DNA from 3 places in the Streptomyces sp. NPDC036764 genome. Region 3 is predicted to be linked to each of the others. Evidence: riboswitches for the same ligand, from Rfam matches in the RefSeq annotation. Region 3 holds a riboswitch; each other region holds the start of a gene.

Region 1 (9,768 bases), on a different contig from region 3:
CTGACTCATCGTTCAGTAGCAGCGCGGGGCCCCTCGATCCCGAAGAGGGCTGCCCCCGACCCCGGAGACCCCATGACCACCCCAGCCGCCCCCACCACCCCCCTGCTCTCCCTCACCTGGACCGACCACATCACCGGCCGTCAGGGCTTCCTGGTCGTCGACCGGCTGGTGCGCGGCGTGGCCAGTGGCGGGCTGCGGATGCGGCCGGGCTGCACGCTGGACGAGGTCACCGGGCTCGCTCGGGGCATGAGCATGAAGGAAGCCCTGCACTACGACCCCGAGGCCCGGTACGTCCCCCTCGGCGGCGCCAAGGGAGGCATCGACTGCGATCCCCGGGACCCGGAGGCGTACGGGCTCCTGGTGCGCTACCTGCGCAGCATGCGGCCGTACATCGAGAACTTCTGGACCACGGGCGAGGATCTCGGACTCACCCAGGACGTCGTCGACCGGGCGGCGGCCGAGGCGGGGCTCGTCTCGTCCGTCCAGGCCGTGTACCCGCTGCTCGACGACGAGGTCGGTGCACGGCGGCGGCTCGCGGAGGCGTTCGCGGTCGAGGTCGACGGCATCGGCCTCGACGAGCTGGTCGGCGGCTGCGGGGTCGCGGAGTCGGTGCTGACCGCGCTGGACCGGGCCGGTGTGCCGTACTGGAGGACACGCGTCGCCGTGCAGGGCCTGGGGACCATGGGCGGGGCCACGGCTCGCTTCCTCACGCGCGCGGGGCTCACCGTCGTCGCCGTCGCCGACATCAAGGGCACCATCGCCAACCCGGCCGGACTCGACATCGAGAGCCTGCTGGCGGCACGCGACGCGTACGGCACCGTCGACCGAGCCGCGCTGCGTCCCGGGGACCGCGAACTGCCGGGCGACGCCTGGCTGTCGACCGAGGCGGAGGTGCTGGTGCCTGCGGCCGTGTCGTATGCGATCGACGCCGCGAACCAGGGCCGGATCACCGCGCGTTGGATCGCCGAGGCGGCCAACATGCCCGTACGGCCCGACGCGGAGGAACTACTCGCCGCGCGCGGCGTCACCGTGCTGCCGGACGTCGTGGTCAACTCGGGCACGAACGCCTGGTGGTGGTGGACGCTGTTCGGGGACATCGGCCCGGACGCGGACGAGGCGTTCGCCCACACACGGCGCTCGATGCGCGCCCTGACCGACCTCACGCTGGCCCGCGCCGAGGCGGACGGGACGGCTCCGCGGGCGGCCGCGCACGCCGTCGCCGCGGACCGGCTGCCGTTGATCACCGAACGGTTCGGCTGGCACCGGTGACGGCGGTCGCGCAGGCCCTGCCCGACCTGGCTCGGGACCGGTCGGTGACGAGGCTTTAGGGTGACGACGTGGCAAGAGTGCGGTTGAGCGTGGCGGAGCGGCGTGAGGAGTTGCTGCGTGCCGCCGTCGAGCAGATAGAGGCGCGGGGCGTGGCGGCGGTCAGGATCGCCGACGTGGCCTCGGTGCTCGGCGTGAGCAACGCGCTGGTGCTCTATCACTTCGACACGAAGGAAAAGCTCGTCGCGGCCGCGTTCACCCACGCGGCCGAAGGCGACCTGGCCCATCTGCGCCGGCTCCTCGGGCGCCGCACGACGGCACTGCGGCGGCTGCGGGCGGCCGTGCGCTGGTACGCGCCGACCGGCCAGGCCAAGGGCTGGCGGCTGTGGATCGAGGGCTGGGCGGCGGCGCTGCGCGAACCCGCGCTCCAGGAGGTCACCCGGGACCTCGACCGGCAGTGGAAGGGGGCGATCACCGAGGTGATCGCCGAGGGCGTCGCCGCCGAGGAGTTCCACTGCCCGGACCCGAACGGCACGGCCCTGCGCCTGACGGCCCTGCTCGACGGCCTCGCCGTACAGCTCACGTCGTACCCGGGCGCGATCTCACGCGCGCGTGCCCAGGAGTGGGTGGACGAGGCGCTCGCCCGGGAACTCGGGCTGGAGCGAAAGGCGTTGACGGCGTCGAACCGGTGAGCCTGTGTGCCGGGACGCTGTGTGCGATGCCGCCATGTGCCGGGACGCTGTGTGCGATGCCGCCATGTGCCGGGACGCTGTGTGCGATGCCGCCATGTGCCGGGACGCTGTGTGCGATGCCGCCATGTGTCGTACGCAGCACCGAATCCCGCACCCCGCACCCCGCACCCCATGCGTACGTCCGGGCCGCACCGATCAGCCATCGGTACGGCCCGGACCTATCGCTCGCTCGCGAACGGTTCTCAAGCCACCGATCGGATCCGCATCTTGATGTCGTCCGGGGAAAGAGCGCCCTTGGCCGTCACATGGTCCCCCGACGACTCCCCGCGCAGTCGTCGGCCGATCCACGGCACCAGGTACTCCCGCGCCCAGTGGACGTCGTCCCGGCGGACCTCGAGGGTGCCGCGGGGCGGGAGCGGCGGCCAGGGCTGGTCCGGGTCCGCGGGGATCTCCAGGCCGAGGACCTGGCCCGCCCGGAGCGCCACGCGTGTGTGCCCGTCGGCGGACAGATGGAGCCGGTCGTCGTCCCAGGCCCGGCGGTCCTGAACGGTCTTCAGGGACCACAGGTCGAGCACCGGGCAGCCGTACCGGTCGGCGATGGCCCGCACATGTCCGTTGTACGTGGCGATCTTGCCGCGCAGATGCTTCAGCACGGGTACGCCACGGGTGTCGAAGCCAGTCGTCACCATGACGGTGCCGACGGCCGAGGTGAGCCGGATGATCGCCCGCTCGAAGCGCTCGGCGACCTCGTCGGGGTCGGTTCCGGGTCGGATGATGTCGTTGCCGCCCGCACAGAACGAGACCAGGTCCGGGGCCAGTTCGACGGCCTTCGGAAGCTGGTCCTCGATGATCTGGTCGAGCAGTTTGCCGCGTACGGCGAGGTTGGTGTACTTGAAGTCGCCCTCGGGTCGCCTGTCCGCGAGGAGGACCGCGAACCGGTCGGCCCAGCCGACGAACGCCCCGTCGGGGCCGGGGTCGCCGACGCCCTCGGTGAAGCTGTCCCCCACCGCAACGTACGACCCGATCACTGCACTGCTGTCACTCTTCGAATCGTCTGCCACATCGGCACATGATTCACCTTTGAATGTGACCTACGCGACCGTAGGAAAGGGTTGACGATCGGTGAGATAAGCCACTCCTAAAGTGTTCACCAAACCTGGAATAACCCTCTGAGCAGGGGTGTTGTGGTCAAGCCAAACCGCCCTGTCGACACCCCCCGAAACATGCCGAAGACCGGACCCGGGGATCGGGGTCCGGCCTTCGGCCGCGTGTCAGGCAAGTGGTTGTCGCGTGGGTCGCGTCAGCCGATGGCGACACCCTTGCCGCGCAGGTAGGCAACCGGGTCCACGTCCGAGCCGTAGTCCGGCGTGGTGCGGATCTCGAAGTGCAGGTGCGGGCCGGTGACGTTGCCGGTCGCGCCGGAGAGGCCGATCTGCTGGCCGGCGGTCACGGTCTGGCCGCTGGAGACCGAGAGCGACGACAGGTGGGCGTACTGGGCGTAGTAGCCGTCGGCGAGCTGGATGACGACCTGGTTGCCGTACGCGCCGCCCCAGCCGGCCGAGACGACGGTGCCCGCGCCGACCGCCTTCAGCGGGGTGCCGGTCGCGGCGGCGAAGTCGACGCCGGTGTGGTAGCCGCTGGACCACATGCTGCCCGCGACCTTGTAACCGGTGCCGAGGGAGGCGCCGGTCAGCGGGGCGGAGAAGCCGTTGACGGTGCTGGTGGTCTCGGCGGCCGTGGTCGCCTTCTGCGCCTTCTTCGGCGTGGAGGACTTCGAGGCGGACGAGTCCTTCGAGGACGACTTGTGCGTCGAAGAGGGCGCGGAGGACGACGACTTGGGGGCGGTCGTCGCGGCCTTCTTGCCGCCGATGGCGAGCTTGAGTCCCGGGTGGATCAGCGACGGGTCGGAGCCGACGGCCTCGCGGTTGTCGGAGTAGAGCCGCTTCCAGCCGCCGCTCACGTTCTGCTCGTCGGCGATCTTCGAAAGGTAGTCGCCGACCTTCACAGAATAGGTCCGTACGTCAGCCTTCTTCTGGGCGGCCTTCTTCTCAACGGCCTTCTGGCCGACGACCGGAAGGGACTGAACGGCCTTTTCCGAAACGGACTGCGAGGGAGCGGCGTGGGCGCCGGTTGCCCCCATGAGCGGGAGAGCGAGAGCGGCGCCACCGGTTCCGGCGACGGCGATGGAGCGGGTGAAGCGCAGGGACTTCGGACGGCGATGCTTACCCTTCGCGGGCATGGCGAATTCCTCTCCGGCGCCTGCGAGGTGAGCTGTCGGGTGCGGGCTGGAGATGCCCGGCCGCGCCGAGGTGCGGCTTGACCCCTAGCCGTTCCGGAGACCGGAACAGGCGGTTCTACCTGTGGGTCCCCCGCTCCTGCCGTGGACGGGTGAGTTTGCGCGGAATCCGAGCGGCGGCAGGATTGGGCGTCCGTCCGGATTGGTGGCGAACGTAAGCGAGGAAGACGCATGGGAACAAGTGAGAGGTTCCGTCCGAATGCGTTCCTGTTGATCCCTTGTGGGAATTAACCGTCACCGTCCGTTAAATACAGGAGTGCCGCCGGACCCAAAGCCCCTTGAAAAGCATACGAATTACGTGGACATGACGGGCGACTCACGGTCACGGATATGACGCTCCTCACGTGACACTGCTCCAGCTTTCCTTATTGCAGAGCGAGTTGGAATGAAGGCGCCAATTCGGACAGAACGCCTAGATGCGACGGAGTCGAATAACTGCCGCATCAAGGTCGCCTCGCAAGCCGGTACGCAGTCCGTGATGCACCAGTACGGCACCTCGGTGAATTTCGCCCGTTTCAAGGCATTCATACGCTGCTGTCGGATCCAGGCCGCGCAGCCGCAGCGCCGGAAGGGGCTCGCCGAAGCTCTGCGCCTGGAGCCAGGCGAGGACGACCGCCTCGTCCCCGAGCACGTACTGCACCGCGCTCAGCCCGCCCCGCGGGGCCCGCAGCCGGTACAGGTCGCCGCGCTGCACCAGGGGCCGGATCTCCTTGTAGAGCTCCACCCACTCCCGCGCCTCGGCGAGCTCCTCCTCGGTCCACTGGGCAAGGTCACCGCCGACCCCGAGCACGCCGGCCATCGCGCTCACGAACCGGAAGCGCAGCGAGCTGGCGCGATGGTTGAGCATGGCGTTCGGGCTGTCGGTCACCCAGGCGGCCATGGCCCGGGCGGGGTGGATCTGGCTGAAGCCGTGCTGGATGGCGAGCCGGTCGAGGGGGTCGGTGTTGTCCGAGGTCCACACCTGGTCCGTACGGCCGAGCACGCCGAGGTCGATGCGTCCGCCCCCGCCCGAGCAGGACTCGAAGGCGACGCCGGGGTGAGCGGCGCGCAGCCGGTCCAGCAGGTCGTACAGGGCGCGCACATGGTCGACCCACAGGCGCTGCGGGTACGGCTCACCGGGCCAGCCCGCGTCGCTGAAGCAGCGGTTGAAGTCCCACTTCACATAGTCGATCGGGGCACTGGAGAGGAGCCCGTCGAGCTGCTCCCAGAGGTACTCCCGGACGTCGTCGCGGGCGAGGTTCAGCACTAGTTGATTGCGGAATTCCGTCCGCTTTCGTCCCGATTGATACTGAACCCACTCGGGATGCGCGCGGTACAGCTCGCTGTCCGGATTGACCATTTCCGGTTCGACCCAGATGCCGAACTGCATGCCGAGCGCGTGCACGTACTCGGCGAGCGGCTTGAGGCCGGAGGGGAAGCGGTCGGGGTTGGGCGTCCAGTCGCCGAGCCCGGCGCGGTCGCTGGTGCGCGTCCCGAACCAGCCGTCGTCCACCACGAACAGCTCGACGCCGATGGCCGCGGCCCGCCGCGCGAGGAGGCTCTGCTGCTCCTCGGAGATGTCGAACTCCGTCGCCTCCCAGGAGTTGAACAGCACCGGCCGGTCCTGGTCGGCGTCCGGGATCACGTACGCGCGCTGATACGCGTGCCAGGCGCGGCTGGCGCCGCCGAAGCCGCCGTCGCTCCACAGGCCGGCGAAGACGGGCGTGGTGAAGGACTCCCCCGCCGCCAGCCGCAGCAGGCCGGAGTCGTCGTGTCCGGCGCCGCCGGTGACCTGCACGCGCGCGTCCGGGAGTTGGGCCACGGCGATCCGCCAGGACCCCGACCAGCCGAGCGCGCAGCCGTAGACCTCGCCGCGCTCCTCGGTGGCGTCCGTGTCGAGCGCGACCCACGGCAGATGCTGGTGCCCGGTGTGCCCGCGGCGGCTGCCGATGACCTTCTCGCCGTAGGTGAGGGGGGCCCGCGCCAGCCGTGACTCGGCGCCCCAGCGGCCGTGCAACTGGGACAGCCGCCAGCCCTCCCTCTCCGGCAGCGTCCAGGTGGCCGAGTCGGCGCGCAGCAGCTCCAGATCGCCTCCCTGGTTGTCCAGGGTCACCCAGCGCTCTACGACGTCCTCGCGCATCCGGTAGTGCAGCGTGACCTTCAGTGCGCCGTCACGAAAAAGCAACCGCAGTTCGTCACCCTCGGACTCATGCCGCTCGAAGCTCCACTCGGTGCCGCGCCGCTCGTCGCTGCGCACGGACAGGGCGGGCCGAACGAAGCGCGGGCCGCCCTCGACCGGGTACTCCTCGCGCCCGTCCAGCGGGGACTCGAAGGGCCAGTACTCCGGCAGCGGGCGGACGGCGAGGGCCTCGGCGTCGGCGAGCCCGATGCGCGGGCCCCAGTGGAGGTGCAGCAGCTCGTCCCCGTCGGTCAGGTGGACGGCGTAGCTGCTGGTCGGCCCGGAGAGGACCCACGTACGGCCGTTGTCGGAGATGTCCAGCATCAAACCCTCACAGAGACGAACAGGCGCGATCAAGTACCAACATCATCAAGGGTCGTGCGGCCCTGAGGCAACGCCTGTGGACAACTCATTGGCCCTGGAATCCATGTCGTATGGTCGAGATCGCACCCCGTCGGCCGCATCGCCGAGCCGCGCCGCCGGGGCCGACCGGGAGGAGCCCCCGTGACGCAGCAGATCCCGTCGACCGAGCCCGAACTGGCCGGGGTTCGCAACTTCCGTGATGTGGGCGGCCTGCCCACGGTGGACGGACGACGGGTGCGGCACGGAGTGCTGTTCCGCAGCGGCCATCTCGCGCACGCGACCGCCGAGGACGCCGGCTTCCTCGGCTCGCTGGGGCTGCACACGATCTTCGACTTCCGCAACGCGGCCGACCAGAAGCTCGAAGGACCGGACATCGAGCTGCCCGGCGTGCGCAATGTCAACCTGCCGCTGTCCGACCCGGCGGACGGCGCGGAGTTCTGGAAGATGGTCCGGGACGGCGATCTCGACCAACTGCGCGGGATCCTGGCGGACGGCAAGGGCGCGAACCGGATGATCGTCTCCTACCGTTCGATCATCAAGGAGCGCACCGGCGAACACTCCCAGGTGCTCCACTCGCTCGCCGAGGACAGCGTCCCAGCTCTGATGCACTGCGCTGCCGGCAAGGACCGCGCGGGTCTGACCATCGCCGTGACGCTGCTGGCCCTCGGCGTGGAACGCGAGGCGATCGTCGCCGACTACCTGGAGTCCAACGCCAAGCACCGCCGCTACAAGGTGCGCCGCAACGGCAGCGACGCCTCCGCCTACTCGCCCGAGGTCATGGAGCTGCTCAGCCCGCTGTTCGACGCGCGGGCCGAGTATCTGACGGCGGCCTTCGAGACGATCGAGGAGACGTGGGGCGGCGTCGACACCTACCTGGAGCAGGGCGTGCGGCTGAGCCCCGAGTCCCGGGAGCGGCTGCGGGAGCGGCTGCTCGACTGACGCCGCGTCCGCGCCGGCGCGCGCCCATGCGCTCGACCGGCGCCGGCCGCCACCGCGCACCCGTGCCTACTTCGCGCCCGCCTCGAACAGGAAGTAGATGAAGGCGGCGAAGACGTGCCCCACCGCGATGTAGATGATGAGCCGCACCCACAGGGCGCGCGGGAACTTCTCCTCCATGTCACTCATGGCGTCTCTCCAGGGGTGGGGCCCAGGCACAGGGTGGCCGTGGGGCTCTGCAACAAGGTGTGGACGAACAGCAGCTCGACCCCGCCCGGGTCCTCGGCGGCGATGCGGTGCGGGGTCAGCGAGTCGAAGTGCGCGCTGTCGCCGGGCGCGAGCCGGTGTGTGGTGTCCCCGAGGCGCAGCCGCAGCCGCCCTTCGAGGACATAGAGCCATTCCTCGCCGGGGTGCACCCGCACGATGTCGCCCTGCGCGCCGTGCGGCACATGGACGCGCAGAGCCTGCATCCCGCGCCCGGGCGCGCCCGCCTGCCAGTACGTCCAGCCGCCCGCCGCGGTCGGTTCCATGTCGGCGGCGCGCACGACGGCGTCCCGGTCGGCGACCGTCTCGCCGAGCAGCTCGGAGACCGTCGTACCGTAGATACGCGCGAGCGCGAGCAGCATCGGCAGCGAGGGCTGGCGTTGCCCGGTCTCCAGTCGGGAGAGGTGGGCGGGCGACAGCCCGGCGGAGCGGGCCGCGGCCTCCAGGGTGAGGGCGGCTCGACGACGCAGGGCCCGAAGCTGAGGCGCGACTGCGGGCAGGGCGTCGACCGGCACCGCCGTATCGCCTTCAGGCGAGGTCTCGGGAGAGCTCATGCTCTCCATTCAGCCGCAGGCTTGCCTCAGCGGCAAATTTCTTGCCTCAGAGGCAAAATCTGCGAAGGGCCGAGCTGAGAGGGCTGCCGGGGGCTCACCGGTTCGCGACCGCCTGCTTGATCAACGTCTTGCCGAAGTCCCACATCAGCCCGCCCCCACTGTGTGCGTCGTCCATCACATCGGTGAAGGCGTCGACGAACCGGTCCACCTCCCGCTCGCCGATGATCAGCGGCGGGATCAGCTTGATCACTTCCAGGTGGTCGCCGGAGACCTGGGTGAGGATCCGGTGCCGCCGCAGCAGCGGTACGACGACCATCTGCGCGAACAGTCCCTTGCGCGCGGCCTGGAGCATGGTCCAGCGGCCGCGCAGCTTGAGTGAGTCGGGACGGCCGAACTCGATGCCGATCATCAGGCCCCGGCCGCGGACGTCGGCGAGCAGTTCGTACTTGTCGATCAGCGCCGCGAGCCGGGACCGCAACTGCTCCCCGGTCGCCCGCGCGTTCGCGACGATCTGCTCGTTCTCCATGACCGACAGCACGGCGAGCCCGGCCGCCATGGCCTGGGCGTTGGATCCGAAGCTCGCCGAGTGGACGAGCACGCGGTCCATGGACGAGTAGACCTTCTTGAAGATCCAGTCCTTGCCGAGCGTGGCCCCCACCGGTACATAGCCCCCGGAGAGCGCCTTGGCGACGCACACCAGGTCCGGTTCGACGCCCTCCTCGTGCTGGTAGGCGTAGAAGTCGCCGGTCCGGCCCAGTCCCGTCTGCACCTCGTCGGCGATGAGCAGCGCCTTGTGCTTGTGCAGCAGCTCCTGGGCGGCCCGCAGATAGCCGGGCGGGGCCTCGTGCACGCCCTTGCCCTGGATCGGCTCGACGATCAGGGCGGCCACGTCGCCCTTCTTCAGCTCCCGGGCCAGGGCGTCGAGATCGCCGAGGGGTACTGCCGTGTCCGGCAGCAGCGGGGCGAAGCCGTCCCGGAAGCCGGACTCGCCGTTGACGGACAGGGAACCGGTGGTCAGCCCGTGGAAGGCGTGGTCGCAGTACAGCACCCGCGGCTTGCCGGTGACGAACCGCGCGAACTTCAGCGCGGTCTCCACCGCCTCCGTCCCGCTGTTGCCGAAGAACACCCGGTCCAGGTGCGGGCTGTGGGTCAGAAGCCGTTCCGCCAGCAGCCCGGGCAGCGGCTGGCAGTCGAAGCGGGTGAGGTCGGCGAGCTGGGCGTCGAGGACGTCGTGCAGCG
Region 2 (9,768 bases), on a different contig from region 3:
GCCGGGTCCACAGCGGTGAACGAGATGACCTTCGCGCCCTCGGTGAGCTTGATGCCGGCCATGCCGCCGGCGGCGCGCCCCTGCGGGCGGACCTGCGCGGCCTGGTAGCGCAGCAACTGGGCGTCGTCCGTGATGAAGACCAGGTCCTCCTCACCGGTGCGCAGCTCCACCGCGCCGACGATCCGGTCGCCCTCCTTCAGCGTGATGACCTCCAACTCGCCCTTGTTGGACGGGTAGTCGGGCACCACACGCTTCACGACACCCTGCTCGGTACCGACCGCCAGGCCCGGGGACGACTCGTCGAGCGTGGTCAGGCAGACCAGTGTCTCGCCGTCCTCCAGCGACACGAACTCCGACAGCGGCGCGCCGCCCGCGAGGTTCGGTCTCGACGCCGTCTCCGGCAACTGCGGCAGATCGATGACGTTGATCCGCAGCAGACGGCCCGTGGAGGTCACCGCGCCCACCTCGCCGCGAGCCGTGGCCGGCACCGCCGAGACGATCACGTCGTGCTTGGAGCGCTTGGCGTCGCCGTCGTCCGCGAACGGGTCGCCGTTCGCCGTACGGGCCAGCAGACCCGTCGAGGACAGCAGCACCCGGCACGGGTCGTCGGCCACCTGGAGCGCCACGGCGGCGACCGGCGTGCCCGCCGACTCCAGCAGGACCGTACGCCGCTCGGTGCCGAACTTCTTGGCCACCGCGGCCAGTTCGGCGGAGACCAGCTTGCGCAGCTCCGCGTCCGAGTCCAGGATCCGGGTCAGCTCGGCGATCTCCTCGCCCAGCCGCTCCTTCTCCGCCTCCAGCTCGATGCGGTCGAACTTGGTGAGACGGCGCAGCGGCGTGTCGAGGATGTACTGGGTCTGGATCTCGGACAGGGAGAAGCGCTCCATCAGGCGTTCCTTCGCCTGTGCGCTGTTCTCGCTGGACCGGATCAGCCGGATGACCTCGTCGATGTCCACCAGCGCGGTGAGCAGGCCCTCGACCAGGTGCAGACGGTCGCGGCGCTTGCCGCGGCGGAACTCGCTGCGGCGCCGGACGACCTCGAAGCGGTGGTCGAGGTAGACCTCCAGGAGCTCCTTGAGGCCCAGGGTGAGGGGCTGGCCGTCGACCAGGGCGACGTTGTTGATGCCGAAGGACTCCTCCATCGGCGTCAGCTTGTAGAGCTGCTCCAGGACCGCCTCCGGCACGAAGCCGTTCTTGATCTCGATGACCAGGCGCAGGCCGTGCTCGCGGTCGGTGAGGTCCTTGACGTCGGCGATGCCCTGGATCTTCTTCGAACCGACCAGGTCCTTGATCTTGGCGATGACCTTCTCCGGGCCGACCGTGAAGGGCAGCTCGGTGACGACGAGGCCCTTGCGGCGGGCGGTCACCGTCTCGATCTCGACCGTGGCGCGGATCTTGAAGGTGCCGCGGCCCGTCTCGTAGGCGTCCCGGATGCCGGCGAGGCCGACGATCCGCCCGCCGGTGGGCAGGTCGGGGCCCGGGACGTGCTTCATCAGGGTTTCCAGATCCGCGTTCGGGTGGCGGATCAGGTGGCGGGCGGCCGAGATGACCTCGCCGAGGTTGTGCGGCGGCATGTTCGTGGCCATGCCGACGGCGATGCCGGACGCGCCGTTGACCAGGAGGTTCGGGAAGGCGGCGGGCAGCGCGACCGGCTCCCGCTCCTGGCCGTCGTAGTTCGGGGTGAAGTCGACCGTGTCCTCTTCGATCGACTCGGTCATCAGGCTCGTGGCCTGGGCCTGGCGGCACTCGGTGTACCGCATGGCGGCCGGCGGGTCGTCGTTGCCCAGCGAGCCGAAGTTGCCGTGGCCGTCCACCAGCGGGACGCGCATCGAGAAGGGCTGTGCCATGCGCACCAGGGCGTCGTAGATCGACGCGTCACCGTGCGGGTGCAACTTACCCATGACCTCGCCGATGACGCGGGCGCACTTCACATAGCCGCGGTCGGGGCGCAGGCCCATCTCGTTCATCTGGTAGACGATGCGGCGATGCACGGGCTTGAGCCCGTCGCGGGCGTCGGGCAGGGCGCGGGAGTAGATGACCGAGTACGCGTACTCGAGGAAGGAGCCCTGCATCTCGTCGACGACGTCGATGTCGAGGATCTTCTCCTCGTACGAGTCGTCGGGCGGCGGGGTCTTCGTGCTACGGCGGGCCATCGCTGCCGGCTCCTTGCTGAAGCGTGTACGGATCTGACGCGGACCATTGTGGACCGCGGCACTGACAACCACCGACCAGGACCCGATGTTGGGCTCCCGCCCGGCGCGTGAGAAGTGTCGCCGACACCGGGCCCCACCGGCGACCCACGGGGCTCTCGAGCACCAACGGGCCTGGACGAGGGACCGCTTGCCGGGGGAGGGGAGGGCGGGTGCCTGCCGGATGACAGGGACCGTCCTCGGCCGAGCCGAGCCGGGTCCAGCCACGCCCGCACAGGCACTTTGACCTCGGCGGCAAGCTCACGCCCCACAACCGTTCACTCGCCGGAGTGATCGACAACCGGCCGCGCAAGCCCGCGGAGCGCGAGGCGGCGCCGCCCGGGCCGATGGCCGCATTCCGCGAGCACGGCCCGCGCCCCTGACACACACGGCACATCCGACACACACGGCACACCCACGTGCCGAGCACCCGGCCGCGCGCCCCACGCTCCACCCAAGCGGTTCTGACCGGGAACTTCGCCGACCCGTCGGACGCTGCATACAGTGGCAGGAACTCAAGCCGAACTGCTCGGCACGCTGCAGTTCACGCGACCGGAAGGACACCTTGCCCATGGGTCACACGGCCACACCGGAGGCACAATCCGGCGGCCTCACCGCGACGGAGCACCGCCTGGCCAACGGCCTGCGCGTGGTGCTCTCCGAGGACCACCTCACGCCGGTCGCCGCGGTCTGCCTCTGGTACGACGTCGGCTCCCGCCACGAGGTCAAGGGCCGTACCGGACTCGCCCACCTCTTCGAGCACCTGATGTTCCAGGGCTCGAACAGCGTCAAGGGCACGGGGCACTTCGAGCTCGTCCAGGGCGCCGGTGGCTCGCTGAACGGCACCACCAGCTTCGAGCGCACCAACTACTTCGAGACCATGCCCGCCCACCAGCTCGAGCTCGCGCTGTGGCTGGAGGCCGACCGCATGGGCAGCCTCCTGACGGCGCTCGACGAGGTGAGCCTTGAAAACCAGCGCGATGTCGTCAAGAACGAGCGCCGCCAGCGCTACGACAACGTCCCGTACGGCACGGCCTTCGAGAAGCTGACCGCGCTGTCGTACCCCGACGGACACCCGTACCACCACACGCCGATCGGCTCGATGGCCGACCTGGACGCGGCCAGCCTGGAGGACGCCCGCGCGTTCTTCCGCACCTACTACGCGCCCAACAACGCCGTCCTGTCCGTCGTCGGCGACATCGACCCGGAGCAGACGCTGGCCTGGGTCGAGAAGTACTTCGGCACGATCGCGGGCCACGACGGCAAGCCCGCCCCGCGCGACGGCTCGCTGCCCGACGTCATCGGCGAGCAGCTCCGCGAGGTCGTCGAGGAGAACGTCCCAGCGCGCGCGATGATGGCCGCCTACCGCCTCCCGAACGACGGCACGCGTGAGTGCGACGCCGCCGACCTGGCGCTGACCGTCCTCGGCGGCGGCGAGTCCTCCCGCCTCTACAACCGCCTCGTACGCCGCGACCGTACCGCCGTGGCGGCCAGCTTCGGCCTGCTGCGGCTGGCCGGCGCGCCCTCCCTGGGCTGGCTGGACGTGAAGACCTCCGCCGACGTCGAGGTGCCGGGCATCGAGTCGGCCGTCGACGAGGAGCTCGCCCGCTTCGCGCAGGAGGGTCCCACCGCCGAGGAGATGGAGCGGGCGCAGGCCCAGCTCGAGCGCGAGTGGCTGGACCGGCTCGGCACCGTCGCGGGCCGCGCCGACGAACTGTGCCGGTACGCCGTCCTGTTCGGCGACCCGCAGCTCGCGTTCACCGCCGTGCAGCGCGTCCTCGACATCACCGCCGAGGAGGTCAAGGCCGTCGCCCAGGCCCGTCTGCGCCCCGACAACCGCGCGGTGCTCGTGTACGAGCCGGTCGGCGACGAGGCCGAGGAACAGGAAGCCGCCGCCACCGACGGGGCCGCCCCCGTCACCGACGAGAACGAGGAGTCGGCGCAGTGACCGAGCTCGCCAGCATGGAGTTCCACCCGCAGCCCCAGGCGGGCCAGGCCCGGCCCTGGGCGTTCCCGGCACCCGAGCGCGGCAAGCTGGACAACGGCCTCACCGTCCTGCGCTGCCACCGCCCCGGCCAGCAGGTCGTCGCCGTCGAGGTGCTTCTGGACACGCCCCTGGACGCCGAGCCGAAGGGCCTCGACGGCATCGCCACGATCATGGCGCGCGCCCTGTCCGAGGGCACGGACAAGCACACCGCGGAGGAGTTCGCCGCCGAGCTGGAGCGCTGCGGCGCCACGCTCGACGCCTACGCCGACCACCCCGGCGTCCGGGTCAGCCTGGAGGTTCCCGTCTCCCGGCTGCCCAAGGCGCTCGGCCTGCTCGCCGACGCCCTCAGGGCGCCCGCGTTCGAGGACTCCGAGGTCGAGCGCCTGGTGCGCAACCGGCTCGACGAGATCCCGCACGAGCTGGCGAACCCCTCGCGCCGGGCCGCCAAGGAGCTCTCCAAGGAGCTGTTCCCGGCGACCGCGCGCATGTCCCGCCCGCGCCAGGGCACCGAGGACACCGTCGCCGGCATCGACTCGGCGTCCGTACGCGCCTTCTACGAGCGGCACGTACGCCCCGCCACCTCCACCGTCGTGGTCGTCGGCGACCTCACCGGCGTCGACCTCGACGCCCTGCTCGGCGACACCCTGGGCGCTTGGACCGGCTCCCCCGGTGAGCCGCGCCCCGTTGCGCCGGTCACCGCGGACGACACCGGACGGGTCGTCATCGTCGACCGTCCCGGCGCCGTCCAGACGCAGCTCCTGATCGGCCGTATCGGCCCCGACCGGCACGACCGCGTGTGGCCCGCGCAGGTGCTCGGCACCTACTGCCTCGGCGGCACCCTCACCTCCCGCCTGGACAAGGTCCTGCGCGAGGAGAAGGGCTACACCTACGGCGTGCGGGCGTTCGGCCAGGTCCTGCGCTCCGCCCCGGACGGCACCGGCGCGGCGATGCTCGCCATCAGCGGCTCCGTCGACACCCCGAACACCGGTCCGGCCCTCGACGACCTCTGGAAGGTCCTGCGCGGCGTCGCCGACGGCGGGCTCACCGACGCCGAGCGGGACTTCGCGGTGCAGAACCTCGTCGGGGTGGCGCCGCTGAAGTACGAGACCGCCGCGTCCGTGGCGAACACGCTGGCCGACCAGGTCGAGCAGCACCTGCCCGACGACTACCAGGCGACGCTCTACCAGCAGCTTGCCGCGACCGGCACGGTCGAGGCCACCGCGGCGGCCGTGAGCGCCTTCCCGGTGGACCGTCTGGTGACGATCCTCGTCGGCGACGCGGCCGAGATCCGGGAGCCGGTCGAGGCCCTCGGCATCGGTGAAGTCACCGTCGTGGCAGCCGAGTAGAGGACGAGCTCGCGCCGTCCGGCGCCACGCGCGCGTAGGGCCCTGGTGACCTATGAGTCACCAGGGCCCCCTTATGCCCGAATTGAGGCAGAGGTTGCCTGTCTGGCCTGTGGGATGCGCTACAAAAGCCGCGATCCGTTTGGGGATTGAAAGATGCCCCGTTTAGCGTCTTGCGGGCTGTCCGTCAGGCAGTGCGCCGCGTCCGCGGCACCGGACAGCCATCGCCGAGTCCCCGTACGGCGCGAGCCAGGGGAGCCGGGGACCCATCGAAGTCCCTGGGGTGAATCGGGCGCCCGCGCGAGCCGCGAGGGGGCCCGTAGGAGACCTTCCTGCTCCGAACCCGTCAGCTAACCCGGTAGGCGAGAGGGAAGGAAAGGACCAGCCACTTCATGGCGTTCACCTGCGCCACGGGGAAGAACCGCCCCACCGGGAAGCACCGTCGGCCCGGCCGGTTCGAGCGCACCACCGCCCGCGCGGCCGGAGTCGCCGCGCTCACCGCCACCGGCGTCGTCGGCGCCCTGGCCGCCCCCGCGCTCGCCGCCGAACCCGCCGCGGAGCAGACCGGCCTCATCCCCGTCATCACCGTCGAGAACTCGATCGCGGACCAGATCGACGCCCAGGCCATCGCCCAGGAGAGGGCGTCCAAGGAGGCCGCCGCCGCGAAGAAGGCCGCCGAGGAGGCCGCGCGCATGAAGGCGGCCGCGAAGGCCGTCCAGGAGCGCGAGGCCAAGGAGCGCGCCGCCCGCGAGGCCGAGCGCAAGCGCCTGCTGTCGTACGTCGCCCCGATCGCCGGCTCGTACGTCTCCACCGGCTACAAGACCGGCGGCGCCGTCTGGTCCTCCGGCAGCCACACCGGCGTCGACTTCCACGCGGCCAGCGGCACCTCCGTCCACGCGGTCGGCTCCGGCACCGTCGTGGAGGCCGGCTGGGGCGGGTCGTACGGCAACAACATCGTGATCAGGATGAACGACGGCACGTACACCCAGTACGGCCACCTGTCGTCCATCGGCGTCTCGGTGGGCCAGGCCGTCACCCCCGGCCAGCAGATAGGCCTGTCCGGCGCCACCGGCAACGTCACCGGGCCGCACCTGCACTTCGAGGCCCGCACGACGGCGGAGTACGGCTCCGACATCGACCCCGTCGCCTATCTGCGCGGGCACGGCGTGAACGTCTGACGCCGCCACCACGCGTCCTCGAAGCCCCGGCTCCCCGAGCCGGGGCTTTCGATGTTTCCCGGCGGATGCGCTGACCAAAAAATATCCATGGATTCCGGCTCGCCGTCGGAAATTCCGGCCGGTTGCAATAGAGTCCTCGGGAACACGTCATTCGTCGACGTTTCACGGGGATTAAGGCGGAGGTCGGTCATGCGTATTCCGGCGCATTCGGTGTGCACGGCGATCCGGGACGACATCGTCGCCGGTGTCTACGAGCGCGGCAGCCGGCTCACCGAGGAACTGCTCGCCCGCCGCTACGGTGTCTCCCGCGTCCCGGTGCGAGAGGCTCTGCGCACCCTGGAGGCGGAGGGCTTCGTCGTGACCCGGCGCCACGCGGGCGCGTGCGTCGCCGAACCGACCGAGCAGGAGGCCACCGACCTGCTGGAGATGCGCAGCCTGCTGGAGCCCCTCGGTGCCTCCCGGGCCGCCCAGCGGCGCACCGAGGCCCATCTGAAGGTCCTGCGCGGCCTGGTCAGGCTGGGGCAGGAGCGGGCCAAGCGGGGGAACAGCGACGACCTGCGCTCCCTGGGCGGCTGGTTCCACGAGACGCTCGCCCAGTCCACCGGCAGCCCCGCCCTGACCTCGATACTGGCCCAGCTCCGTCACAAGATCGCCTGGATGTATGCCGTGGACGCGCCCGCCGACCCCGTGGAGTCCTGGACCGAGCACGGCGCGATCGTGGACGCGGTGGCGCGCGGCGACGGCGAACGCGCCCGCGCGATCACGGCGCTGCACACCGAGCGCTCCCTCTCCGCGCACCGCCTGCGGTTCGGCACCGGCGGCGAGCGCCCGGATCGTGTGAGGAATTCGCAACATCCCGTAAACATGCCGAGCCTGCGGCATTAACACCGGCGCCGTATACAAAGAGGAGATATTCGGCGGCAGGGAATTTCTGCTGCCCTTTTTCGGATGTGCCACCGCCATCCCGTGAATTCCCAGAACGGCTGCCGGAAAACAGTGAAGCCGCGTCCGCCGGAAAGGCGGGCGCGGCTTCACCGTTCGCTACGGATACCCAATCAGGTCGATCAGACCGTCTCGGGCAGCTCCTCGAGTCCCTCGGAGACCAGCTTCGCCAGACGGTCGAGGGCGGCGTCCGCGCCCTCGGCGTCGGAGGCGAGGACGATCTCCTCGCCGCCCTGGGCGCCCAGACCCAGGACGGCCAGCATGGAGGCCGCGTTGACGGGGTTGCCGTCAGCCTTGGCGATCGTCACCGGGACGCCTGTGGCCGTGGCGGCTCGGACGAAGATGGAGGCGGGGCGGGCGTGGAGGCCCTCGGCCCAGCCGACGTTGACGCGGCGCTCAGCCATGTGATGCTGCCCTTCGGTGTTCAGGGTTGTCTAGACCAGTTTCCCACACACGTGAAGCATGCCGGAACGGGACGGCTGTCCCCCTCCGAAGTGACCGTGGGGTCGCGGCCTCGACCCCATGTGACGTCCCGAACAGACTGCCTCGCGCCGTTGTCGTACGCGAGCCGTAATCTGGGCCCCATGCAGAGCGCCTCGGACAGGCACGAGTACCCCGCCCACTGGGAAGCCGACGTGGTGCTGCGCGACGGCGGCACCGCGCGCATCCGCCCCATCACCGTCGATGACGCCGAGCGCCTGGTCAGCTTCTACGAGCAGGTGTCGGACGAGTCGAAGTACTACCGCTTCTTCGCGCCCTACCCGCGACTGTCCGCGAAGGACGTCCACCGCTTCACGCACCACGACTTTGTGGACCGGGTGGGACTCGCGGCCACGATCGGCGGCGAGTTCATCGCCACCGTACGCTACGACCGGATCGGCGCCGACGGAATGCCCGCGTCCGCACCGGCCGACGAGGCCGAGGTCGCCTTCCTCGTCCAGGACGCCCACCAGGGGCGCGGCGTCGCCTCCGCCCTCCTCGAACATATCGCCGCGGTCGCCCGCGAGCGCGACATCCGCCGGTTCGCCGCCGAGGTGCTGCCCGCCAACAGCAAGATGATCAAGGTGTTCACCGACGCCGGGTACACCCAGAAGCGCAGCTTCGAGGACGGCGTCGTGCGCCTGGAGTTCGACTTGGAGCCGACCGACCGCTCGCTCGCCGTGCAGTACGCGCGCGAGCAGCGCGCCGAGGCCCGGTCCGTGCGGCGGCTGCTGGTGCCCGGCTCGGTCGCCGTCATCGGCACCGGCCGCACCCCCGGCGGCGTCGGCCGCGGCGTCCTCGGCAACATCAGGGACGCCGGGTTCACGGGGCGGCTGTACGCCGTGAACAAGGCGTTCCCGCAGGACCTCAAGGAGCTCGACGGAGTGCCCGCGCACCGCTCGGTGCGGGACATCGAGGAGCAGGTCGACCTCGCGGTGGTCGCCGTGCCGGCCGAGTACGTCCCCGACGTGGTCACCGAGTGCGGCGAGCACGGCGTGCAGGGGCTGGTCGTGCTCTCCGCCGGATACGCCGAGAGCGGGCCCGACGGCCGCGAACGCCAGCGCGAACTCGTCCGGCACGCGCGCACGTACGGCATGCGGATCATCGGCCCGAACGCCTTCGGGATCATCAACACCGCCGACGACGTACGCCTCAACGCATCACTGGCCCCCGAGATGCCCAGGCCGGGCCGGATCGGGCTCTTCGCGCAGTCCGGCGCGATCGGGATCGCCCTGCTGTCCCGGCTGCACCGGCGCGGCGGCGGGGTCACCGGCGTCACCGGCATCTCGACCTTCGTGTCGTCCGGCAACCGCGCCGACGTCTCCGGCAACGACGTCCTGCAGTACTGGTACGACGACCCGGACACCGACGTCGTCCTCATGTACCTGGAGTCCATCGGCAACCCGCGCAAGTTCACCCGCCTCGCCCGGCGCACGGCGGCCGCGAAGCCGCTGGTCGTGGTGCAGGGCGCGCGGCACGGGGGAGCGGCGCCGCAGGGCCACACCGTGCGGGTCACCCGGCTCCCGCACACCACGGTCTCCGCGCTGCTGCGGCAGGCCGGCGTGATCCGGGTCGACACCATCACCGAGCTGGTGGACGCGGGACTGCTGCTCGCGCGCCAGCCTCTGCCGACCGGGCCGCGGGTGGCG
Region 3 (9,768 bases):
ATCGACCCGCCGGACCACACCAGGCTCCGCCGGCTCGTCTCCAAGGCCTTCACGCCCCGCAGGGTCGCCGAGTTCGCGCCACGGGTGCAGGAGCTCACCGATCAGCTCATCGACCGGTTCGCGGCGGAGGGGAGCGCCGACCTCATCCACGAGTTCGCCTTCCCTCTCCCCATCTACGCGATCTGCGACCTGCTCGGCGTCCCGCGCGAGGACCAGGACGACTTCCGGGACTGGGCGGGCATGATGATCCGCCACCAGGGCGGCCCCAGGGGCGGGGTCGCGCGGTCGGTCAAGAAGATGCGCGGGTATCTGGCCGAGCTGATCCACCGCAAGCGTGAGGCACTTCCGGCCACCCCCGACCCCGGCGAGGACCTCATCTCCGGTCTCATCCGTGCCTCCGACCACGGTGAGCACCTCACCGAGAACGAGGCCGCGGCCATGGCCTTCATCCTGCTGTTCGCCGGCTTCGAGACGACCGTCAACCTCATCGGCAACGGCACCTTCGCCCTGCTCACCCACCCCGAGCAGCGGGCCCGCCTCCAGACCTCCCTGGCCGCCCACGACACCGCCCTGCTGGAGACCGGCGTAGAGGAACTCCTGCGCTACGACGGCCCGGTCGAGCTCGCCACCTGGCGCTTCGCCACCGAGCCGCTCACCATCGGCGGGCAGGACATCGCGGCCGGCGACCCCGTCCTGGTCGTCCTGGCCGCCGCCGACCGCGACCCGGAGCGGTTCGCCGACCCCGACGTCCTCGACCTCGGCCGCCGCGACAACCAGCACCTCGGTTACGGCCACGGCATCCACTACTGCCTCGGCGCCCCGCTCGCCCGTCTGGAGGGCCAGACCGCCCTCGCCACGCTCCTCACCCGCCTCCCGGATCTCCGACTCGCCGTGGATCCGGGGGAGTTGAGGTGGCGGGGCGGGCTCATCATGCGCGGACTGCGTACGCTTCCGGTGGAGTTCACCCCGGTTGGGTGAGTACGTCCACCTCCGCAAACGTGACACGCACTCATGACTGTGATCTTCACGTGATCTACGCGGCATTAACTTGTGACAAGTGATCGTCTGCCTATACGTTCACGGATCAACAAGGCGTCCAGGTTTACGCGCCGTGTTCAGTGCTGCCTCGCGAAAGGTCCCCGCATGCTCTCCGGGAACGGTCGTCACCGTCGCCCCCGTCAGGCTCCGGCTCTCCTCGTCGCGGCCGGAGTCACCGGGTCAGCGATCGCCATCCCGCTCCTCGGCGCCACCGGCGCGAGCGCCGCCGACGGCACCGTGTGGGACAAGGTGGCCGAGTGCGAGAGCGGCGGCTCGTGGAGCGCCGACAGCGGCAACGGGCACTACGGCGGACTCCAGTTGACCCAGGACGACTGGGAGAAGTACGGCGGCCTGGACTACGCCTCCAGCCCCGACCTGGCCAGCCGCTCGCAGCAGATAGCCGTGGCCCAGGACATCCTCGCGGACCGGGGGACCAGCCCCTGGGGCACGTGCGCCGTACTCAACGGGCTCACCAAGAAGTCCGGATCGGTCGACCTCGACACCGGAGTGGAGGACGACTCACCCTCCGAAGTATCCGGATCATCCGGATTGCTCGATTCGTCCAACTCATCGAATTCGGCCGATTCATCAGAGGAGTCCGGCTCCTCCGGCTCCGGCGATTCCTCCGACACGTCGACGCCGTCCGGCGATCCCTCGAATTCGGCGAGCGGCACTCCCGAGACTTCGTCCGAATCGCCCGAGAAGTCCTCTTCCTCGCCGTCTTCGTCCTCTACGCCCGACAAGTCCTCCAAGTCCGATGCGTCGCCCGAAGCGACGGACTCGCGATCGCCGGAGAGCTCGCCCGTCGAGACGCCCGAGGCGGACAATCAGGACAACTGGTCGCAAGATGCGGGCTCCTGGAGCCTGGTCGACACCGGCTCGGTCGACGGCGCGGCCGAGGGTGCGGTCGAGGAAGCGACGACCGGCACCGGTCGGCACCGCGGCCCCAGCGCCGACGAGAGCGACACCGTCGAGGCGGCCACCAAGTCCACCGGACGCCATGCCTCGTACAAGGTCCGCGAGGGCGACACTCTCGCCTCCATCGCCGACTCCCTTGACCTCGACGGCGGATGGCGCGCGCTGTACCAGGCGAACCGGAAGGCCATCGGTGTTGACGCGAACCACATCTCTCCCGGTCAGACCCTGGACGTCCCCGTCAAATAGCGGTCGAACAGGGCGAAAAACAGCGGCAGTTCGCGTCATGTTTCGCGGTGAATGTCCGTTTTAGATGGAGTGAGAGATAGATCTCAGAAGCCCTGATCGTCTTTGTAATTCCGCGAATCGCGTGTCTACGGTCATGACCGCTCGCCACCAGTGCGAGCCCCGACAGCCGTCACGCCGAATCCTGCCGGCGGTCGTACGGGAACAGTCGTCGCGTCAAGCGCCGTAGGCAGGAGCGGGGGACCCAAGGTTTGCGCCGGGTCCGGCAGTTGAGGTCCTTCGGGGCCGCACGGCCGGAACCGGCTCGGGGTGAAGCCGCGCAGCGGGAGCCGAGAGGCGAACGTGCGCGGCCGGGCAACTCAACCGGCCCGAACCCGACAGCTCACCTCGTAGGCGTCGGTGAGGGGATCCAACCATGCTGTTTTCCAGCAAGGGCAAGCACCGTCGTCCGTCCAAGGCCGCTCGCGCCATCGCCGTCGTCGGCGTCACCGGTGCCGCCGCCGTCGCCGCCCCGCTGATGGCGGCCGGCAGCGCCTCGGCCGCCACCGCCTCCGAGTGGGACGCCGTCGCCCAGTGCGAGGCCGGCGGCAACTGGTCGATCAACACCGGCAACGGCTACTACGGCGGTCTGCAGTTCTCCGCCTCCACCTGGGCCGCGTACGGCGGCACCCAGTACGCCGCCACCGCCGACCAGGCCACCAAGGCCCAGCAGATCGCGATAGGCGAGAAGGTCCTCGCTGGCCAGGGCAAGGGTGCCTGGCCGAACTGCGGCACCGGCCTGTCGAGCGCCGCCTACACCGGCGCTCCCGCCGGCGGCTCCTCGCAGAGCACCGAGTCCACCACCCGCTCCTCCGAGCAGCAGTCGGCCTCCCGCTCCGCCGACCGCCCGGCGGCGAAGAAGAGCACCAAGACCGTCACCACCCCGACCGGCAAGAAGGTCAAGAAGGGCGACGGCGAGTACAAGGTCGTCAAGGGCGACACCCTCAGCTCGATCGCCGAGAAGAAGAACGTCAAGGGCGGCTGGGAGAAGCTCTTCAAGCTGAACAAGGACATCGTCGAGGACGCCGACCTGATCTACCCCGGTCAGCAGCTCCACCTGAAGTAAGAGGGCGCGGCCGCGGCGAATACGCGGCCCACGGTTGAACCACAGCGCCTTCACATCCGTGGACCTCATAGTGAAGGCGTCGTGAGGGTCGCCCCCGTCCCCACGAACTCCCCGCCTCGGTGCGTTTTCCCCCGTACGCACCGGGGCGGGGCTCTTTGTTGTGTGCGGTTGTGGGCGGACATTTTTGTTCCGTTCGGAAACAATTTACTCTCGGTTCTGTCCACGGGGCGGTCGACCGCTGGTCTGATGCCCGGAGCCGGTTAGGCTCGTCTCGCAGTACCCACCGCGGACTGCGTACCCGCGTCACATCCCATGAAGGAGATGCTCGTGCCGTCCATCGACGTCGTCGTAGCCCGGGAAATCCTGGACTCCCGAGGTAACCCCACGGTCGAGGTCGAGGTCGGCCTCGACGACGGCAGCACGGGTCGTGCCGCCGTTCCGTCCGGCGCCTCCACGGGCGCCTTCGAGGCCATCGAGCTCCGCGACGGTGACCCGAACCGCTACCAGGGCAAGGGTGTCGAGAAGGCCGTCCTCGCCGTCATCGAGCAGATCGGCCCGGAGCTCGTCGGCTACGACGCCACCGAGCAGCGCCTGATCGACCAGGCCATGTTCGACCTGGACGCCACCGACAACAAGGGCTCCCTCGGCGCCAACGCCATCCTCGGCGTCTCCCTCGCCGTCGCCCACGCCGCCTCCGAGGCCAGCGACCTCCCGCTCTTCCGCTACCTGGGCGGCCCGAACGCGCACCTGCTGCCCGTTCCGATGATGAACATCCTGAACGGCGGCTCGCACGCCGACTCCAACGTGGACATCCAGGAGTTCATGATCGCCCCGATCGGCGCGGAGTCCTTCTCCGAGGCGCTGCGCTGGGGCACCGAGGTCTACCACACCCTCAAGAAGGTCCTGAAGAGCCGCAGCCTGTCCACCGGGCTCGGCGACGAGGGCGGCTTCGCCCCGAACCTCGGCTCCAACCGCGAGGCCCTCGACCTCATCCTCGAAGCGATCAAGGAAGCCGGCTACGCCCCCGGCGAGCAGATCGCCCTCGCGCTCGACGTCGCCGCCTCCGAGTTCTACAAGGACGGCAAGTACCTCTTCGAGGGCAAGGAGCGCTCCGCCGCCGAGATGACGGAGTACTACGAGGAGCTCGTGGCGGCCTACCCGCTCGTCTCCATCGAGGACCCGCTGTTCGAGGACGACTGGGCCGGCTGGAAGGTCCTCACCGAAAAGCTCGGCGACAAGGTCCAGATCGTCGGTGACGACCTCTTCGTCACCAACCCGGAGCGCCTGGCCCGCGGCATCGACGACGGCGCCGCCAACGCCCTGCTCGTCAAGGTGAACCAGATCGGCTCGCTCACCGAGACCCTGGACGCCGTCGAGCTCGCCCAGCGCAGCGGCTTCAAGTGCATGATGTCCCACCGCTCCGGCGAGACCGAGGACGTCACCATCGCCGACCTGGCCGTCGCCACCAACTGCGGCCAGATCAAGACCGGCGCCCCGGCCCGCTCCGAGCGCGTCGCCAAGTACAACCAGCTCCTGCGCATCGAGGAGATCCTCGACGACGCCGCGGTGTACGCCGGCCGCAGCGCCTTCCCGCGCTTCAAGGGCTGACCCCACCTGGGTAAGGCTTAGCCAGTCGTACGTACGTCCCCGTACTCGGTCCCGTACCGTGTGCGGGGACGTACGCACGTGAAAGGGGAGGCGAGAGCCGATGGCCGTCAAGGACCGGGACCGTTTCTCCACCGCGACCAGGATCCGGTTGCTCGGCGAGCAGACTGCGGCCCGCGTCTACCGCTCCCAGACCAAGCGGCAGGCCCGGCGCTCCCGGCTCACCAGCCGCGCCGCGCTGCTCGCGCTGGTGGTCTGCTCCCTCGTCGTGGCGCTGGCCTACCCCATAAGGCAGTACGTCTCCCAGCGTGCCGAGATCGCCGACCTCCAACGGGAGAAGGAGGAGGCCGCCCAGCGCGTCGAGGACCTGCGTGACATCAAGGCACGCTGGCAGGACGACGCGTACGCCGAGCAGCAGATCCGGCAGCGGCTGCACTATGTGATGCCCGGGGAGACCGGCTACATCGTGGTCGACCCGGACGCGGCGAAGAAGTCGCGGACCGACCAGAGCGCGGCCGACCGCCCCTGGTACGCGAACATCTGGGACGGGGTCGACAAGGCCGACGCCGCCGCCCAGTGAGAACCGAACCGATAGAAAGACAGGCATGGAAACGCCCCCGCCGCCCACCCCGCGCACCGAGCCCACCGACGCGGACGTCGAGGCCTTCAAGCAGCAGCTCGGGCGGCCCCCGCGCGGGCTGCGCGCGATCGCGCACCGGTGCCCGTGCGGGCAGCCGGACGTCGTCGAGACGGCCCCTCGGCTGCCCGACGGTACGCCGTTCCCGACGCTGTACTACCTGACGTGCCCGAAGGCCTCGTCGGCGATCGGCACGCTGGAGGCGAACGGGGTGATGAAGGAGATGTCGGCGCGGCTGGAGAGTGATCCGGAGCTGGCCGCGGCGTATCGCTCCGCACACGAGGACTACATCCGGCGGCGCGACGAGATCGAGGAGCTGACCGGGTTTCCGAGCGCGGGTGGCATGCCGGACCGGGTGAAGTGTCTGCATGTGCTGGTCGCGCACTCGCTGGCGGCCGGGCCGGGGGTCAATCCCCTGGGGGACGAGGCGATTGCGATGCTGCCCGAGTGGTGGATGAAGGGACCGTGTGTGGTCGCGGCCGAGTGATCTCGCCCCCGCCGCCCCTACCCTTCCCCGGGGGCTGCGCCCCCGGACCCCCGCATCGGCCTGAACGGCCTCGTCCTCAAACGCCGGACGGGCTGAAAGAACATGACCGGTCCCGTACATCAGAAGGGCACCCCATGACCCGCGTCGCCGCCATCGACTGCGGTACGAACTCGATCCGGCTCCTCGTCGCCGATGTCGACCCCGCCACCGGCGAACTCGTCGATCTGGACCGCCGTATGACCATCGTGCGCCTCGGCCAGGGGGTCGACCGCACGGGGCGGCTGGCGCCCGAGGCGCTGGAGCGTACCTTCGCCGCGTGCCGTGACTACGCGGCGATCATCAAGGAGCACGGCGCCGAGCGGCTGCGCTTCGTCGCCACGTCCGCCTCGCGGGACGCCGAGAACCGGGACGTGTTCGTGCGCGGTGTCATGGACATCCTGGGCGTCGAGCCCGAGGTCGTCACCGGGGACCAGGAGGCGGAGTTCTCCTTCACGGGCGCGACGAAGGAACTGACGGGGCGTGCGGATCTGCACCGGCCCTACCTCGTCGTGGACATCGGCGGCGGCTCGACGGAGTTCGTCGTCGGCGAGGAGCACGTCCGTGCGGCGCGCTCCGTGGACGTCGGCTGTGTGCGGATGACCGAGCGCCACCTCGTGCGCGACGGTGCGGTCTCCGACCCGCCCTCCGCCGAGCAGATCGCCGCGATACGGGCCGACATCGAGGCGGCCCTCGACCTCGCCGAGGAGACGGTGCCGCTGCGCGAGGCGAAGACGCTGGTGGGGCTGGCCGGTTCGGTCACCACGGTGTCGGCCATCGCGCAGGACCTGCCCGAGTACGACTCCACGCGCATCCACCACTCCCGGGTCACCCTCGACCGGGTCCGCGAGATCACCGACTGGCTGCTGCACTCCACGCACGCCGAGCGCGCGGCCGTGCCCTCCATGCACCCGGGGCGGGTCGACGTCATCGCGGCCGGCGCGCTGGTGCTGCTGGCGATCATGGAGCGGATCGGCGCCGCGGAGGTCGTCGTCAGCGAGCACGACATCCTCGACGGCATCGCCTTCAAGGTGGCGCAGGCGCCCCAGTAGGGCACTGGGCACCCACGCAACGGCCCCGGTCCCTCGTGGGAGGAACCGGGGCCGTCCTGTCAGCCCATCGCGGACTGTCCGTCAGTTGCAGAGGAGTACAAGGAGACCGACGCATCCATCGTCGTCGCCGTGGTTGAAGTGGTTGTTGTCGCCGTGGCCATGGTCGCCGTAGGAAGGACTGGCCATGGCCTTCGCGGTGACAGGGGTCGCTGCCGCGGTGGATGAGACCGCCGTCCCCAGCGCGAGGGCGATGCCGAGGGCGACGCCGACCGAGACTATTCGCTTGCCGGCCCGCTTGGGGGCCTTGTGTGAAGTGATCATGGCTGCACGTTATGTGCCCTTCTGATCATTTTCGCGCGGAGAGTGGCCGACCGGGTGACGGTGACTCAGATCCCGGGCGCAGGGTGGTTCGTGTCTCGTTTTCCTACCTGCCGGTAGCCATCGAGTGAGCGGTCCGGCTAGCGTGTGAGCACTTTCGAGGGGTCTTGCGATCCCCTTGCGGCCCGCCCAGGGTGACCTGCTCAAGAAAGTTCGTGAAGTTCTTCACAAGGAATTCGGCCCCGTCGGAGCACGGATAGGTGTCGGTTGACCCTTCCGAGGGGTGAACAGGCCCTTGAACATGTTCAGACGGCTCGTGTAATGGGGCTTCGGGAGTCTTCCGGCCGAGGGTGTCTCGAGCCGCTCACAGAGGGCCTGTTGGGACAGAGAGGCAGCTCACGCGGCATTGACAACGGGTCGTAGCGCACCCCGGTTCCCGGATGTGACCATGACCTGTGTCACGCGGGCCGGGGATGGTAGCACAGGGTACGGAAGAGCTTGTGAAGGGGCGCACGAGCGACCCCCCTGAGGCGGGTGGATACTCGATGGCATGAGCACCACGGAGCGTCCCAGGATCCTCGTAGTAGGCGGTGGGTACGTAGGCCTGTACGCAGCTCGGCGCATTCTCAAGAAGATGCGCTACGGAGAGGCGACCGTCACGGTCGTCGACCCCCGGTCGTACATGACCTACCAGCCCTTCCTCCCCGAAACCGCCGCCGGCAGCATCTCCCCGCGCCACGTCGTCGTCCCGCTGCGACGCGTGCTGCCCAAGGCGGAGGTCCTCACCGGCCGGGTCACCACCATCGATCAGGACCGCAAGGTCGCCACGATCGCCCCGCTGGTCGGCGAGGCGTACGAGCTGCCCTTCGACTACCTGGTCATCGCGATGGGCGCGGTCTCGCGCACCTTCCCGATCCCCGGCCTCGCCGAGCAGGGCATCGGTATGAAGGGCATCGAGGAGGCCATCGGCCTGCGCAACCACGTCCTCGAGCAGCTCGACAAGGCCGACTCCACCACCGACGAGGAGATCCGCCGCAAGGCGCTCACCTTCGTCTTCATCGGCGGCGGCTTCGCCGGTGCCGAGACCATCGGTGAGGTCGAGGACATGGCCCGCGACGCGGCCAAGTACTACACCAGCGTCTCCCGCGAGGACATGCGGTTCGTCCTCGTCGACGCCGCCGACAAGATCCTGCCCGAGGTCGGCCCCAAGCTCGGCCAGTACGGCAAGGAGCACCTGGAGGCCCGTGGCGTCGAGGTCTACCTCTCGACCTCCATGGACTCCTGCGTCGACGGCCACGTCGTGCTGAAGAACGGCCTCGAGGTCGACTCCAACACCATCGTGTGGACGGCCGGCGTCAAGCCGAACCCCGCCCTCTCCCGCTTCGGCCTGCCGCTCGGCCCGCGCGGTCACGTCGACTGCGAGCCGACCCTCCAGGTCGCGGGCACCGACTACATCTGGGCCGCCGGCGACAACGCCCAGGTCCCGGACCTCGTCGGCCGCAAGGCCGGCAACCCCAACGCCTGGTGCCCGCCGAACGCCCAGCACGCGCTGCGTCAGGCCAAGGTCCTCGGCGACAACGTGATCTCCGGTATGCGGGGCTTCCCGCAGAAGGACTACTCGCACGCCAACAAGGGTGCGGTGGCGGGCCTCGGCCTCCACAAGGGCGTCGCGATGATCGTCATGGGCAAGGTGAAGATCAAGCTCAAGGGCCGTCTCGCCTGGTACATGCATCGTGGCTACCACGGCATGGCGATGCCGACCTTCAACCGCAAGATCCGCGTCTTCGCCGACTGGACCCTCGGCATGTTCCTCAAGCGCGAGGTCGTCGCCCTCGGTGCCCTGGAGACTCCCCGCGAGGAGTTCTACGAGGCCGCCAAGCCGGCGCCGGTCGCCGCCGCGAGCACTGCCGACAAGGGCGAGAAGGCCAAGGCCTCCTGACCCCTTCCGGCCGGCCTCCCGAGGTCGCTGAACCGCCGGCCTCCCGAGGCCGTTGAACCAACCGAAGGACCTCCCGCCATCCGTGGTGCGGGAGGTCCTTCGGCGTTCCGGGGCACGGCCGTCGCGCGGGCCGACCGGGTGGCTCCTGCACCTGTTTTGCCCAGCCGTAACGCGCGTGGGGGACTGTCAACGGGCCCCGCAGGTGTTTACGTGGTGTCGGACATTCCGGGATCCGTTATCACGGAGGTGTGTGCCATGGCAGACGCCGCGGCGCGGCTGAAGGGCCTTCTCGAACAGTTGCTGGGGGTTCCACTCCCGGTGCGCATCCGCGCCTGGGACGGTTCGCAGGCGGGTCCGCCGGGCGCGCCGACCCTCGTCGTACGCAACCGC

Evidence for each region. A riboswitch is a leader RNA that binds a small molecule or an ion and turns the genes downstream of it on or off. The one in region 3 is predicted to bind cyclic di-AMP.
Region 1: another riboswitch for cyclic di-AMP. It lies ahead of ACZ69Q_RS04975 (peptidoglycan DD-metalloendopeptidase family protein); the one in region 3 lies ahead of ACZ69Q_RS33330 (transglycosylase family protein).
Region 2: another riboswitch for cyclic di-AMP. It lies ahead of ACZ69Q_RS00560 (M23 family metallopeptidase); the one in region 3 lies ahead of ACZ69Q_RS33330 (transglycosylase family protein).

Annotation. Positions count from the first base shown of each region.
Region 1 is NZ_JBVJPT010000001.1:1,157,256-1,167,023, reverse strand. It holds gene ACZ69Q_RS04990 (Glu/Leu/Phe/Val dehydrogenase dimerization domain-containing protein) at 73-1,269, shown strand; gene ACZ69Q_RS04985 (TetR/AcrR family transcriptional regulator) at 1,338-1,958, shown strand; gene ACZ69Q_RS04980 (SGNH/GDSL hydrolase family protein) at 2,201-2,986, opposite strand; gene ACZ69Q_RS04975 (peptidoglycan DD-metalloendopeptidase family protein) at 3,259-4,197, opposite strand; cyclic di-AMP (ydaO/yuaA leader) riboswitch at 4,202-4,359, opposite strand; gene ACZ69Q_RS04970 (alpha-galactosidase) at 4,667-6,736, opposite strand; gene ACZ69Q_RS04965 (tyrosine-protein phosphatase) at 6,917-7,714, shown strand; gene ACZ69Q_RS04960 (DUF6126 family protein) at 7,781-7,900, opposite strand; gene ACZ69Q_RS04955 (helix-turn-helix domain-containing protein) at 7,897-8,529, opposite strand; gene ACZ69Q_RS04950 (aspartate aminotransferase family protein) at 8,624-9,768, opposite strand, start outside.
Region 2 is NZ_JBVJPT010000001.1:131,822-141,589, forward strand. It holds gene ACZ69Q_RS00545 (DNA gyrase/topoisomerase IV subunit A) at 1-2,153, opposite strand, end outside; gene ACZ69Q_RS00550 (M16 family metallopeptidase) at 2,761-4,137, shown strand; gene ACZ69Q_RS00555 (M16 family metallopeptidase) at 4,134-5,522, shown strand; cyclic di-AMP (ydaO/yuaA leader) riboswitch at 5,735-5,899, shown strand; gene ACZ69Q_RS00560 (M23 family metallopeptidase) at 5,912-6,697, shown strand; gene ACZ69Q_RS00565 (GntR family transcriptional regulator) at 6,887-7,582, shown strand; gene ACZ69Q_RS00570 (HPr family phosphocarrier protein) at 7,762-8,043, opposite strand; gene ACZ69Q_RS00575 (bifunctional acetate--CoA ligase family protein/GNAT family N-acetyltransferase) at 8,224-9,768, shown strand, end outside.
Region 3 is NZ_JBVJPT010000012.1:98,608-108,375, reverse strand. It holds gene ACZ69Q_RS33340 (cytochrome P450 family protein) at 1-978, shown strand, start outside; gene ACZ69Q_RS33335 (transglycosylase family protein) at 1,144-2,202, shown strand; cyclic di-AMP (ydaO/yuaA leader) riboswitch at 2,411-2,610, shown strand; gene ACZ69Q_RS33330 (transglycosylase family protein) at 2,615-3,304, shown strand; gene eno (phosphopyruvate hydratase) at 3,626-4,912, shown strand; gene ACZ69Q_RS33320 (FtsB family cell division protein) at 5,013-5,489, shown strand; gene ACZ69Q_RS33315 (DUF501 domain-containing protein) at 5,515-6,033, shown strand; gene ACZ69Q_RS33310 (Ppx/GppA phosphatase family protein) at 6,168-7,121, shown strand; gene ACZ69Q_RS33305 (hypothetical protein) at 7,203-7,442, opposite strand; gene ACZ69Q_RS33300 (NAD(P)/FAD-dependent oxidoreductase) at 7,990-9,378, shown strand; gene ACZ69Q_RS33295 (class I SAM-dependent methyltransferase) at 9,634-9,768, shown strand, end outside.